DNA from 3 places in the Streptomyces sp. NPDC046557 genome. Region 2 is predicted to be linked to each of the others. Evidence: riboswitches for the same ligand, from Rfam matches in the RefSeq annotation. Region 2 holds a riboswitch; each other region holds the start of a gene.
What was found. Region 2 has a riboswitch for thiamine pyrophosphate ahead of thiC (phosphomethylpyrimidine synthase ThiC). Riboswitches for the same ligand answer to the same signal wherever they lie in the genome.
Positions count from the first base shown of each region.

Region 1: linked by a shared signal. The riboswitch ahead of ABZ934_RS05620 (thiamine ABC transporter substrate-binding protein) and the one ahead of thiC (phosphomethylpyrimidine synthase ThiC) in region 2 are both predicted to bind thiamine pyrophosphate.
Region 3: linked by a shared signal. The riboswitch ahead of thiO (glycine oxidase ThiO) and the one ahead of thiC (phosphomethylpyrimidine synthase ThiC) in region 2 are both predicted to bind thiamine pyrophosphate.

Region 1 covers NZ_JBEYZH010000002.1:87,297-92,017, reverse strand. The annotation lists gene ABZ934_RS05630 (phosphatidate cytidylyltransferase) at 1-172, shown strand, start outside; gene rlmN (23S rRNA (adenine(2503)-C(2))-methyltransferase RlmN) at 346-1,458, shown strand; TPP riboswitch at 1,535-1,644, shown strand; gene ABZ934_RS05620 (thiamine ABC transporter substrate-binding protein) at 1,731-2,828, shown strand; gene ABZ934_RS05615 (iron ABC transporter permease) at 2,912-4,522, shown strand; gene ABZ934_RS05610 (ABC transporter ATP-binding protein) at 4,522-4,721, shown strand, end outside.
Region 2 covers NZ_JBEYZH010000006.1:205,700-210,420, reverse strand. The annotation lists gene ABZ934_RS15710 (hypothetical protein) at 1-574, shown strand, start outside; gene thiC (phosphomethylpyrimidine synthase ThiC) at 696-2,483, opposite strand; TPP riboswitch at 2,477-2,624, opposite strand; gene ABZ934_RS15700 (YibE/F family protein) at 2,697-4,097, shown strand; gene ABZ934_RS15695 (SsgA family sporulation/cell division regulator) at 4,167-4,616, opposite strand; gene ABZ934_RS15690 (helix-turn-helix domain-containing protein) at 4,716-4,721, opposite strand, start outside.
Region 3 covers NZ_JBEYZH010000014.1:42,240-46,960, forward strand. The annotation lists gene thiE (thiamine phosphate synthase) at 1-433, opposite strand, end outside; gene ABZ934_RS22380 (Rv2175c family DNA-binding protein) at 524-889, opposite strand; gene ABZ934_RS22385 (FAD-dependent oxidoreductase) at 957-2,183, opposite strand; TPP riboswitch at 2,275-2,387, shown strand; gene thiO (glycine oxidase ThiO) at 2,385-3,566, shown strand; gene thiS (sulfur carrier protein ThiS) at 3,563-3,763, shown strand; gene ABZ934_RS22400 (thiazole synthase) at 3,767-4,561, shown strand.

The sequences.
Region 1 (4,721 bases), on a different contig from region 2:
CAGCGCCACCCTGGGCGACCTCGGCGAGTCGATGATCAAGCGGGACCTGGGCATCAAGGACATGGGGACCCTGCTCCCCGGTCACGGCGGCATCATGGACCGGCTCGACTCGCTGCTGCCGACCGCCCCGGTGGTGTGGCTGCTGCTCGCCGCGTTCGTCGGCACCGGCTGATACCCGCCCCCGGGGGGCTCCGACCGGGGCTCCGACCCGCGGGTTTTTCACCGGTGCGGCCCCGCTGAGCCGGGACGACGTACATGCGAAAGCTTCGGGTGGGTCCGGGCGGTTACTCTTGAAAGGCGCGCTGCTTCTGCGGCGCGCCCTTCGTCTTACAAGGAGTACCCGCCATGGCCCGCCCCGTTCCGGGAGAGCTCACTTTCGTCGCCCCTCGCGGAGCGAAGAAGCCGCCCCGGCACCTCGCCGACATGACCCCGGCCGAACGCCGCGAGGCGGTCGCCGCGATCGGCGAGAAGCCGTTCCGGGCCAAGCAGCTCTCACAGCACTACTTCGCGCGGTACGCGCACGACCCCGCCGAGTGGACCGACATCCCGGCGGCCTCGCGGGAGAAGCTCCGACAGGAGCTGCTGCCCGACCTGATGAACGTCGTGCGGCACATCTCCTGCGACGACGACACCACCCGCAAGACCCTGTGGAAGCTGCACGACGGCACCCTGGTGGAGTCCGTGCTGATGCGCTACCCCGACCGGGTCACCATGTGCATCTCCTCCCAGGCCGGCTGCGGCATGAACTGTCCGTTCTGCGCCACCGGCCAGGCCGGGCTGGACCGCAACCTGTCGACCGCCGAGATCGTGCACCAGATCGTCGACGGCATGCGCGCCCTGCGCGACGGCGAGGTCCCCGGAGGACCGGCCCGACTGTCGAACATCGTCTTCATGGGCATGGGCGAGCCGCTCGCCAACTACAACCGCGTCGTCGGCTCGATCCGCCGGCTGACCGACCCCGAGCCCGACGGCCTCGGCCTGTCGCAGCGCGGCATCACCGTCTCCACCGTCGGCCTGGTCCCGGCCATGCTGCGCTTCGCCGACGAGGGCTTCAAGTGCCGCCTCGCCGTCTCGCTGCACGCGCCCGACGACGAGCTGCGCGACACCCTGGTGCCGGTGAACACCCGCTGGAAGGTGCGCGAGGTGCTGGACGCGGCCTGGGAGTACGCCGAGAAGTCCGGCCGTCGCGTCTCGATCGAGTACGCCCTGATCCGGGACATCAACGACCAGGCGTGGCGCGGTGACCTGCTCGGCAGGCTGCTCAAGGGCAAGCGGGTCCACGTCAACCTGATCCCGCTGAACCCGACGCCCGGCTCGAAGTGGACCGCCTCGCGGCCCGAGGACGAGAAGGCGTTCGTCGAGGCGATCGCCCGGCACGGCGTCCCGGTGACCGTACGCGACACCCGCGGCCAGGAGATCGACGGTGCCTGCGGCCAACTGGCCGCGTCCGAGCGCTGACCGCGCCCCGCCGGCGCCGGCGGACTCTCCTGGGGGCCGGATCGGCCACGGGGTACCCTGTGGCCGAACCAATTGCATATTCCGACAGGGGAGCGCCACAGCGCTGAGAGTGCGGTAACCGTCATCCGCAGACCCTCTGAACCTCGCCCCGGTCATTCGGGGTAGGAAGTTCGGTCATTCACTCAAGCTGTTGCGCCCTGCCCGGCGACCGCTCGCATGGAGCGCCGGGCAGGGCCGCGTCTTCTCCTGGACATCCCAGGAGGAATTCACCAGTGAGCACCACCAAGAAGTTCGCGGGCGCCCTGCTCGCGACCGCGCTGGGCATCACGACGCTCAGCGCCTGCGGCGGCGATGCCAAGGACAAGCCCGCGGGCGCGAGCGACGCGCCGAAGTCCAAGACCGTCACCCTCGTCTCCCACGACTCCTTCGCCGTGAGCGAGCCGGTCCTCAAGGAGTTCGAGCAGCAGAGCGGCTACACCGTCAAGGTGCTGAAGTCCGGGGACGCCGGCGCCGCGCTCAACCAGGAGATCCTCACCAAGGGCTCGCCGCGCGGCGACGTCTTCTTCGGCGTGGACAACACGCTCCTCTCCCGCGCCCTCGACAACGGCATCTTCACGCCCTACGAGGCCAAGGGCCTCGGCGACGTCAAGCCCGAGTACGTCCTGGACCGGCAGCACCGGGTCACCCCGGTGGACTCCGGCGACATCTGCGTCAACTACGACAAGCAGTATTTCGCGGACAAGAAGCTCGCCCCGCCGCAAACGCTGGACGACCTGATCAAGCCCGAGTACAAGAACCTGCTGGTCACCGAGAACGCCGCGACCTCCTCGCCCGGCCTCGGCTTCCTCCTCGCCTCCGTCGGCAAGTACGGCGACGAAGGCTGGAAGGACTACTGGAGCAAGCTCAAGGCCAACGGCGTCGAGGTCGTCGACGGCTGGGAGCAGGCGTACAACGAGCGGTTCTCCGGCTCCGCCGGCGGCAAGAAGGCCAAGGGCGACCGGCCGCTGGTCGTCTCCTACGCCTCCAGCCCGCCGGCCGAGGTCCTGTACGCCGACCCGCAGCCGGCAGAGGCGCCGACGGGCGTCGCCACCGGCACCTGCTTCCGCCAGATCGAGTTCGCCGGCCTGCTCAAGGGCGCGAAGAACGAGGCGGGCGGCAAGGCGCTCCTCGACTTCCTGGTGAGCAAGAAGTTCCAGGAGGACATGCCGCTCCAGATGTTCGTGGACCCGGTGGTCAAGGACGCCAAGCTGCCGGAGGTGTTCACGAAGCACGGAGTGGTGATCGACAAGCCGCAGAACGTCGCGCCGGACGTCATCGCCAAGAACCGTGAGCAGTGGGTCAAGGCATGGTCCTCGCTCGTCGTGAAGTAGCACGCCGGAGCGCTCCCGCGGCCCCCGCTCCCGTCGCCGCGGGGCGGGAGCGCGGGCGGGCCATGGCCGTCAGGCTCGCCCTGATGGCCGTCCCGCTCGTCTTCTTCGGGCTGTTCTTCGCCTATCCCGTCGCCGCGATCGTCGGGCGCGGGCTCAAGACCGACGAGGGTTGGCAGTTCGGCCGGATCAGCGAGGTGCTCGCCCGGCCCGACATCGCCGACGTGCTGTGGTTCACCACCTGGCAGGCACTCGCTTCGACCGGGCTCACGCTGCTGATCGCGCTTCCCGGCGCGTACGTCTTCGCCCGCTTCGACTTCCCGGGCAAGGGGCTGGTGCGGGCGGTGGTCACGGTTCCGTTCGTGCTGCCGACCGTGGTGGTCGGTACGGCCTTCCTGGCCCTGGTCGGCCGGGGCGGGCTGCTGGACGAACTGTGGGGAATCCGGCTCGACACCACCGTCTGGGCCATCCTCCTCGCCCACGTCTTCTTCAACTACGCCGTCGTCGTACGGACGGTCGGCGGGCTCTGGGCGCAGCTCGACCCACGCCAGGAGGAGGCCGCGCGGGTGCTGGGCGCCGGGCGGATCGCGGCGTGGCGGCGGGTGACGCTGCCCGCGCTGGCCCCGGCGGTGGCCGCGGCCGCGCTGATGGTGTTCCTGTTCACCTTCTCCTCCTTCGGCGTCGTGCAGATCCTGGGCGGCCCCTCCTACTCCACCCTGGAGGTGGAGGTCTACCGGCAGACCGCGCAACTGCTGGACCTGCCGACGGCCGCCGTGCTCACCATGGTCCAGTTCGTCGCGATGGGCCTCGTCCTGGCCGTGCACGCCCGGACCGTGCGCCGACGGGAGACCGCCCTGCGACTGGTGGACGCCGCGGGGACCGCGCACCGGCCGCACGGGCCCGGGCAGCGCGCGCTGCTGGCCGGGGTGCTGCTGACCGTGGCGCTGCTGATCGTGCTGCCGCTCGGTGTGCTGGTGGAGCGCTCGCTCGACGCCCCCGGCGGCTACGGGCTCGGCTTCTACCGGGCGCTGGCGGAGGTCGGATCGGGGACGTTCCTGGTCCCGCCCCTGGAGTCGATCGGGAACTCCCTGGAGTACGCGCTGGCCGCGACGGCCATCGCGCTGCTCGTCGGAGGGCTCGCGGCGGCCGCGCTCTCCCGTCGCGGCGGGCGGTTCGTGCGCGGCTTCGACGCGCTGCTGATGCTGCCGCTCGGGGTGTCGGCGGTGACCGTCGGCTTCGGATTCCTGATCACGTTGGACGAGCCGCCGCTGGACCTGCGGACCTCGTGGATCCTGGTGCCGCTCGCGCAGGCGCTGGTGGGAGTGCCATTCGTGGTACGGACCATGCTGCCGGTGCTGCGCGCGGTGGACGGGCGGCTGCGGGAGGCGGCCGCGGTGCTCGGGGCGTCGCCGTGGCGGGCGTGGCGGGAGGTGGACCTGCCGCTGGTGCGGCGGGCACTGCTGATCGCGGCCGGCTTCGCCTTCGCGGTGTCCCTGGGCGAGTTCGGGGCGACGGTCTTCATCGCGCGGCCGGACCGTCCGACGCTGCCGGTGGCCGTGGCGCGGCTGTTGGGGCGGGCGGGCGAGATGAACTACGGGCAGGCGATGGCCCTGAGCACGATCTTGATGCTGGTGTGCGCGGTGTCCCTGCTGGTGCTGGAGCGACTGCGGCCCGACAAGACCTCGGGAGAGTTCTGATGACGTTGCTTCGGCTGGAGGGGGTGTCGGTCCGCTTCGGCGGACGGGCCGCCGTGAACGCCTTGGACTCCGTGGACCTCACGGTCGCCGAGCACGAGACCGTGTGCGTGCTGGGGCCCAGCGGCAGCGGGAAGTCCACGCTGCTGCGGGTGGTGGCCGGGCTCCAGCCGGTGTCCGCGGGGCGGGTGCTGCTGGGCGG
Region 2 (4,721 bases):
GGCCCCGGGCACGACGGGCGAGGGCGACGGGGACGGACAGAGCGGCGGCGCGGGCGTGAGCGCCATTGTCGCGGTTCTCGCGCCGGTCCTGGCCGGCACCGCCATGCTGATCTTCCTGTTGGTGGGCTACAGCCTCAAGATGATCGATCCCGAGCCGGCCTTTGCCCGGACCATGCTGACAGCGGGATGGCTCTTCGGTGGGCTCACCGTGGCCGCACTGCTCTTCGCGGTGATCGGATTGCTCGTGACCGCCGTCCGCAACAGCTCCACGGAGGTCGCGGCCGAGGAGGCGGCGGCCGTACCCGACGAGCTCTCGCGCGCCCGAGAGGCGTGGCGCAACGCCCTGCTGGAACGCGGCATCATGCCGTTCCTCCGGGACGCACTGGCCGATCCGAGCGCCGGCCCCGGCTATCCGGCCCCGCGGACCCCGCATGCCGGACGCATACCCAGCCTCGGATACAGCCGGCCGGACTTCACCAGCCCCGGAGCCACCTCCCAAAGCCCACGTCCGGACTACGCCCCACCGGACTTCACGAGCCCCGACTTCGGCGGCTCGGAGCCCGAGGGGGAGTGATGTTTCACGTGAAACAGACGCGTTTCACGTGAAACATCCGTGCGGAGCGTGGAACACCCTCGTGGAACGGGCCCGCGACTCCCCCATGTGTCACGGGTCCGCTCCGTACGCGGTGCTGCCGTCAGTCGGCGAGCGGCAGGTAGACCCGGTTGCCCGAGGCCGCGAACTCCGCGGACTTCTCCGCCATGCCGGCCTCGATCTCCTCGGCCTTGAGGTCTCCACCGTGTTCACGACGGATGTCCTGGGAGATCTTCATCGAGCAGAACTTCGGACCGCACATGGAGCAGAAGTGCGCGGTCTTGGCCGGCTCGGCCGGCAGGGTCTCGTCGTGGAACTCGCGGGCGGTGTCCGGGTCGAGGGCCAGGTTGAACTGGTCCTCCCAGCGGAACTCGAACCGGGCGTCCGACAGGGCGTCGTCCCACTCCTGAGCTCCGGGGTGGCCCTTCGCCAGGTCCGCGGCGTGCGCCGCGATCTTGTAGGTGATGACACCGGTCTTCACGTCGTCCCGGTTGGGCAGACCCAGGTGCTCCTTGGGCGTGACGTAGCAGAGCATCGCGGTGCCCCACCAGGCGATCATCGCCGCGCCGATGCCCGAGGTGATGTGGTCGTACGCGGGTGCGACGTCCGTGGTCAGCGGGCCGAGGGTGTAGAACGGCGCCTCCTCGCAGATCTCCTGCTGGAGGTCGATGTTCTCCTTGATCTTGTGCATCGGGACGTGGCCCGGGCCCTCGATCATCGTCTGGACGTTGTGCCGCTTGGCGATCGTGTTCAGCTCACCCAGCGTCTTCAACTCCGCGAACTGCGCGGCGTCATTGGCGTCGGCGATGGAACCGGGGCGCAGTCCGTCACCCAGCGAGTAGGTGACGTCGTACGTCGCGAGGATCTCGCAGAGCTCCTCGAAGTTCGTGTAGAGGAAGTTCTCCTTGTGGTGGGCGAGGCACCACGCGGCCATGATCGAGCCGCCGCGGGAGACGATGCCGGTCTTGCGCCGGGCAGTCAGCGGGACGTACGGCAGCAGCACGCCGGCGTGCACCGTCATGTAGTCGACGCCCTGCTCGGCCTGCTCGATGACCGTGTCCTTGTAGATCTCCCACGTCAGCTCCTCGGCGCGGCCGTCGACCTTTTCGAGCGCCTGGTAGAGCGGCACGGTGCCGATCGGGACCGGGGAGTTGCGGAGCACCCACTCGCGCGTCGTGTGGATGTTGCGACCGGTGGAGAGGTCCATGACGGTGTCGGCGCCCCACTTGGTCGCCCAGGTCATCTTGTCGACCTCCTCCTCGATGGAGGAGGTGACCGCGGAGTTGCCGATGTTGGCGTTGACCTTCACCAGGAACCGCTTGCCGATGATCATCGGCTCGATCTCCGGGTGGTTGACGTTGGCCGGAAGAACGGCGCGACCTGCGGCGATCTCCTCGCGGACGACCTCCGGGGAGACGTTCTCGCGGATCGCCACGTACTCCATCTCCGGGGTGATCTCGCCCCGGCGGGCGTACGCGAGCTGGGTGACCGCCGCGCCGCCCCGGCCGCGGCGGGGCTGGCGCGGGCGGCCCGGGAAGACCGCGTCGAGGTTCTTGAGGCCACCGCGCGGCGAGGTGTGCTTGATGCCGTCGTCCTCGGGGCGCACGGGCCGGCCCGCGTACTCCTCGGTGTCCCCCCGCCCGATGATCCAGTTCTCCCGGAGCGGGGGAAGACCCCGGCGGACGTCGGTCTCGATCTGCGGGTCGGTGTACGGACCGGACGTGTCGTAGAGCGTCACGTCCTTGCCGTTGGTGAGGTGGACCTGGCGGACGGGCACCCGGATGTCGGGGCGGGAGCCCGCCACATATCCCTTGTGCCAGCCCGGCCCGCGCCCGGTCTGGCCGTCGGCGTCCTCGCTGACGGCAGGCGTGCGTGCATCCTGAATGGTCATGAGACCTATCTCCCTACGCCGGCATTACCCGGTAACAGGTTCGGCGGTCGACGCAGCCTCCTCCCGTACCCGCCGTTTCGGCGTGCGTACGGTGATCAGCGCCCTCTCAGCCCGGTGCTCCGAGCTCCCGCGTTGTGCAAAGTAGCCCCCACGCTAGCGTCATCTGTGGCGTGCTGAACAGTGGGCCCCCTCATCTCTTGCGATGATCGGCCGGTGACGTCCTTGCCGCAGCCTCCCATCAATCCCCCCGAGCCCCCTGGTCACAGCGACCACGGACATGCCGACGAATCCGCACACGCGCCCTCCCACGGGTCCGCGCACGGCCATTCCCACAGCCATGGGCACGGCCCGGCGGCTCCCGTCTCCCTGCACCTGCGCAAGGTCATCGCCGCCGTGTTGATCCCCTTCGCGGCCGCCGTCTTCGTCGGGATGGTGGTGCTCTGGCCGGGTGGAGCCCCCGCGCACGAGCGGACCGGCGTCGGGTTCGACCGGCAGACCCAACAGGGCAAGGTCGTCGCGTTGGCGAGTGTGGACTGCAAGTCCGTCAACGCCTCGCAGGTTCCACCCACGGGTGACACCTCGACCCCTTCGGGGCGCGAGGCCACGGCGGAACAGACCGGTGCGTGCAAGAAGGCGACCGTCGAGGTCGGTACCGGCCCGGACAAGGGCCGCACCTTCGTGGAGATCGTGCAGCCGGGGGCCCCGCGGCAGTTGGCGAACGGCCAAGAGGTGGTGGTGGCCTACGCGCCGGACGCTCCACGGGACCTCCAGTACTCGGTCATCGACCTGAACCGGAAGCTCCCGTTGGCTCTGCTGGCCGGCATCTTCGCCATCGCCGTCGTCGTGGTCGGCCGGATGCGGGGCGTGTTCGCCCTGGTGGCACTGGTCGTCAGCTTCGGCGTGCTGACGCTGTTCATCCTCCCGGCGATCCTGCAGGGCTCCAACCCGCTGGTCGTAGCCGTGGTCGGGGCCAGCGCGATCATGCTGATCGCGCTCTACATGTGTCACGGCCTGACGGCACGCACCTCGGTCGCCGTTCTCGGCACGCTGGTGTCGCTGCTGCTGATCGGTCTGTTGGGCTCGCTCTTCATCGGATGGGCGTTCCTCAGCGGCAACACCGATGACAACACAGGACTGATCCACGGCCTGTACCCGGACATCGACATGAGCGGTTTGCTGCTGGCGGGGGTGATCATCGGATCGCTCGGCGTGCTCGACGACGTGACGGTCACCCAGACGTCGGCGGTCTGGGAGCTGCACCAAGCCGATCCCACCATGGGATCACGGGCCTTGTACCGGGCCGCCATCAGGATCGGACGCGACCACATCGCCTCCGTGGTCAACACCCTGGTCCTCGCGTACGCCGGCGCCGCGCTCCCCTTGCTCCTGCTCTTCTCCATCGCGAACAGCAGCATGGGTGCGGTGGCCAACAGTGAGTTGGTCGCCGAGGAAATCGTCAGGACACTGGTCGGCTCCATCGGGCTCGTGGCCTCCGTACCGGTGACCACCGCCCTGGCGGCGCTGGTGGTTTCCGCCGACAGGCCGGGGGAACCGAAAGCCACCCCGGCCGCAAAGCCGGCACGCGGTGGCCGAGGACGTCGGCGCAAGCGCTGATCAGATCCGAGCCGAGCCGAGCTGTGCCGACGTGAGGGGGTGCGGGTGGGGCGGGCGGAGTAAGTCCCGTCAGCCGGCGTTCTGCTCGTTCTGCCGGGACTCGGCGAGGATCCTGTCGAGTGCCTCGTCGAGCGTCCCCTCGAAGTCCCCGAGGTTGCGCTCCTGACCGAGCGGAACGAGCCGGTCGGTGCGGTCGAGGAAGGCGACCAACGGTGCCGCTCCCGCGCGGAACAGGGCTCGCTCGCCGCCTACCTGCAGGCGGATGTGGACGTCCGACAGCTCGTCGGGGTGGGACGGGGCGATGTGCACATCCCCGTCACCGCAGGGCTTGTTGATGCCATCGAGGAGGAGCTCGCGACCGAACGCCCACGTCACGGGCGCGTCTCCGGGAAGGTGGAAGGTCAGTCGCACTGCGTAGGGGTCGTGAGCGTCGTACCGGAGTTCCACCGGGATCCGGAAGGAGAGCTCCTCGGAGACGAGAAAGCTCATCATGACCTCTGCCTGTACCGACTCGCGCATTGACTACCCCGATGTTGTGGAAGTGGCCAGGAATGGTCCCCCCATGGGCCCTCTTGACAAGAGTGGTGTAAGCGCTAGCAGATCACAAGGAGTGAGATTTCAGAT
Region 3 (4,721 bases), on a different contig from region 2:
CCGGGGCGTAGCGGCCGGGCTTGGTGGGGGTGGGCCAGCAGGGGCCGGTGCAGAAGTAGTCCACGCCGGGCTCGGCGACGGCCGCGTCGACCTCGGACTCGCCGTGGCAGGAGCGGCCGACGAGGACCTTCCGGCCGAGGATCGCCCGGGCGGCGGGGACGGGGATGTCGCCCTGGCCGAGGTGGAGCACGTCGGAGCCGATGGCGTGCGCGACGTCGGCACGGTCGTTGACGGCGAGCAGCTTGCCGTGGCGGCGGGCGGCCTCGGCGAAGACCCGGAGGTGTTCGAGTTCCTCGCCGGCCTCCATGCCCTTGTCGCGGAGCTGGACGATGTCCACGCCGCCGGCCAGGGCGGCGTCGAGGAACTCGGGGAGGTCACCCTGCCGCTTGCGGGCGTCCGTGCACAGGTAGAGCCGGGCGTCGGACAGCAGCATGGGTGTACCCCCGGTGGTCGTGGCGGTGTACGGGCCGCGGGTGGCCCGTACACCGTGTGGATCAGCGCCTGTGGATCAGTGCCTGTGGAATCAGAGGGCGAGCGCCTGAGCGCGGCGCTTCACCTCCGTGCCACGATTCTCGCTCAGCGCCTGCGCGGGGGTGCCGGGGAGGGTCGGGTCGGGGGTGAACATCCACTCCAGGATCTCCTCGTCGGAGAAGCCGTCGTCACGGAGCACGGTCAGCAGACCGGTGAGGCCCTTGACGATCTTGTCGCCGTCGATGAAGGGGGCGGGGACCTGGAGGGAGCGGTTCTCACCGCGGCGCACCGCGAGCAGCTGACCTTCCTTGACCAGCTGGCGGACCCGGGTCACTTCGATGTCGAGCATCTCTGCGATGTCGGGGAGGTAGAGCCAGGCGGGGACAAGGGCATCGATCTTTGCGTCAATCTCGGTCACGGGCACAAGCCTGCCATCTCGGACTCGCCGCCGGTACCTGGGCCACCCCGTCCGGGTTGGGGCCGGGTCAGACCGACGCCGATTTGAGCGGGGTGTCGGAGTCGGAGACCGCGGCCGCGGAGAGCACCGTGCCGGCCTCGATCAGCCGGCGCCCCTGAGCCAGGTCCCGGGGCCGCCCCACCGCCAGGACCGCCACCAGCGCCCCGTCCCGCAGCCAGCACACCGACCACGACGCGCCCGCGGGATCGCCGCGCCACACCATCTCGTCCGCCCCGCCGTGGTGCCCCGCGTACTGCACGAACCGCCCGAACTGCTCCGACCAGAAGTACGGCACCGGGTCGTAGGGCTCGGTCTCCACCGCCTCCCCCGCGACCACGTTGGCCGCGACCACCCTCGGGCCCTGGAGCGCGTTGTCCCAGTGATGGACCAGCAGCCGCTCCCCGTACCGCGCCGACGGGAACGACGCGCAGTCCCCCACCGCGTACACGCCCGGCACGGAGGTCCGCAGCCGGGAGTCGGCGGTGACCGAACCGTCCGCGCCCAGCTCGACCCCGGATCCGGCGAGCCAGTCCGTCGCCGGCCGCGCCCCGACGCCGACGACGACCGCGCCCGCCTCCAGCGTCCGCCCGTCCGCCAAGTGGACCCGACCCTCCTCCACGGACGCCACCCGGGCCCCGGTCAGCAGCTCCGTGCCCGCCTCGGCGTACCAGCGCCCCATGGGCTCGGCGACCTCCGCCGGCACGGCACCGGCCAGCACCCGCTCCGCCGCCTCGACCACGGTCACCGCGCAGCCCGCCTCCCGGGCCGCCGTCGCGAACTCCGCGCCGATCCACCCGGCCCCGACCACCACCACCGGCGGCGCCGCCGCGAGCACCGGCCGCAGCCGGGTCGCGTCGTCCAGCGTGCGCAGCAGGTGCACGCCGGGGACCCCGTCGGAGCCGGGCAGGGTCAGCGGGCGGGCGCCGGTCGCCAGGACCAGGACGTCGTACGGGACCGGGCCCGCCTCGGTGTCCACAACGCGCGCGTCCGCCCGTAGCCCGGTGACCTCGACGCCGAGCCGCAGGCCGATGCCGAGGGCCTCGAAGTCCACGTCGAAGGCGGAGCCCTCGGCCTTGCCGAGCAGCACCGCCTTGGACAGCGGGGGCCGGTCGTAGGGCTGATGGGGTTCGGCTCCCAGCAGGGTCACGGGGCCGGTGAAGCCCTGTTCCCGCAGGGCGACCGCGGTCTGCACCCCGGCCATTCCGGCACCGACGATGACGACGCCGCTCTGAGTCTGTTCCGTCTGCTCGCTCACGCGGCCCACCCTAATCTCCTGACGTTTCATCAGGAACATGCCCGGGGGAGGCAGCCTTACCCGGCATGCGCGGCGGGGTTAGTCTGGCCACCGTACCTATCGCGGGAGTCCGGACGCACCGGGCTGAGAGGGAGGCTGGCCGGCCTCCGACCGTACGAACCTGATCCGGGTCATGCCGGCGAAGGGAGGGGCTGGACGCCCATGCACTCATCTCGGAGGGGATCCCCGAAGGGATCCGACGTCCTCGTCATCGGGGGCGGCATCATCGGCCTGGTCACCGCCTGGCGCGCCGCCCGGCGCGGACTGCGGACCGTACTGGCCGACCCGGCCCCCGGCGGCGGCGCCGCCCAGGTCGCGGCCGGCATGCTCGCCGCCGTCACCGAACTGCACTACGGCGAGGAGACCCTGCTCGGGCTCAATGTCGCCTCCGCCGCCCGCTACCCGGAGTTCACCGCCGAACTCGCCGAGGCGAGCGGCGGCATGGACATCGGCTACCGGGCCTGCGGCACCCTCGCCGTCGCGCTCGACGCCGACGACCGCCTCCACCTGCGGGAGCTGCACGCCCTCCAGCGCCGCTGCGGCCTGGACTCGCAGTGGCTGACCGGCCGCGAGTGCCGCCGCCTGGAGCCCATGCTGGCCCCGGGCGTACGCGGCGGTCTGCGGGTCGACGGCGACCACCAGGTCGATCCGCGCCGGCTGACGGCCGCGCTGCTTGCCGCCTGCGAACGCGCCGGTGTGGCCGTGCACCGGGCGGCCGCCGCCCGGCTCCTCGTCACCGGCGACCGGGCCGCCGGCGCCCTGCTCGACGACGGTACGGAGCTCCGCGCCGGCCAGACGGTCCTGGCGGCGGGCTCGCTCTCGGGTCGGTTGCCCGGGGTGCCGCCGGAGGTGGCGGTTCCCGTGCGGCCGGTGAAGGGCCAGGTACTGCGGCTGACGGTGCCCGCCCCGTACGCGCCGTTCCTGTCCCGGACCGTACGGGCGGTCGTACGCGGCAGCCACGTCTACCTCGTGCCGCGCGAGAACGGCGAACTCGTCGTCGGCGCGACCAGCGAGGAGCTGGGCTGGGACACCACCGTCACCGCCGGCGGGGTCTACGAACTGCTGCGGGACGCCCACGAACTGGTACCGGGCATCACCGAACTGCCGCTGACCGAGACCCGGGCCGGGTTGCGGCCCGGCTCCCCCGACAACGCCCCGCTGCTGGGGCCGACCGCGCTTCCCGGCCTGCACCTGGCGACGGGGCACTACCGCAACGGGGTGCTGCTGACCCCGCTCACCGGCGACGTGATGGCGGAACTGCTGGCCACCGGCACGCTGCCGGAGATCGCCCGCCCCTTCACCCCGCGCCGGTTCACCGAGGCACGTCAGGAGTCGTACGCATGACCATCTCCGTCAACGGCGAGCCGCGCGAGGTCGCGGCCGGCACCACGCTCGACGCGGTGGTCGCCACCTTGACCCCGGCCTCCAAGGGGGTCGCCGCGGCCCTCAACGAGACGGTCGTGCCGCGCGGGCGGTGGCCGCACACCCTGCTGGACGACGGCGACCGGGTCGAGGTCCTGACCGCGGTGCAGGGAGGCTGACCCATGGCGGACGACGTCTTCACCCTCGGCGGCCGGAGCTTCTCCTCCCGCCTGATCATGGGCACGGGCGGCGCCCCGAGCCTGGACGTGCTGGAGCGCGCGCTGGTCGCCTCCGGTACGGAACTCACGACCGTCGCCATGCGCCGGCTGGACCCGACGGTCCAGGGCTCGGTGCTGTCGGTGCTGGACAAGCTCGGCATCGCGGTGCTGCCGAACACCGCGGGCTGCTTCACGGCGGGCGAGGCCGTGCTGACGGCGCGCCTGGCCCGGGAGGCGCTGGGCACGGACTGGATCAAGCTGGAGGTCGTCGCGGACGAACGCACGCTGCTGCCGGACGGCGTCGAGCTGCTGGACGCCGCCGAGATCCTGGTCGACGACGGCTTCACCGTGCTGCCGTACACGAACGACGACCCGGTGCTGGCGCGGAAGCTGGAGGACGTGGGCTGCGCGGCGATCATGCCGCTGGGCTCGCCGATCGGCTCGGGGATGGGCATCCGCAACCCGCACAACTTCGAGTTGATCACGGAGCGGGCGGGCGTGCCGGTGATCCTGGACGCGGGGGCCGGTACGGCGTCGGACGCCGCGCTGGCGATGGAGCTGGGCTGCGCCGGGGTGATGCTGGCCTCGGCGGTGACCCGCGCGCAGGCGCCGGTGCTGATGGCGGCGGCCATGCGGGACGCGGTCACGGCGGGCCGCCTCGCGTACCGCGCGGGCCGCATCCCCCAGCGCCGCTTCGCGGAAGCCTCCTCCCCGAAGGACGGCCGCGCCACCCTCGACCCGGAACGGCCGGCGTTCTGAGGGTGCGGGGCGGGATCGGGGGTACGGGTCCGCGCCCGTACGGGGGCCCCGCCCCGGGGCGGGGCCCGCGGGGGCGGAGGCGCCGCACGCGGCATCGTCACAGCTGGGCTGCAAGGCGACCCGCACCGGCAGGGCCCGCCGGGGCGGCTCGTAGAATCGC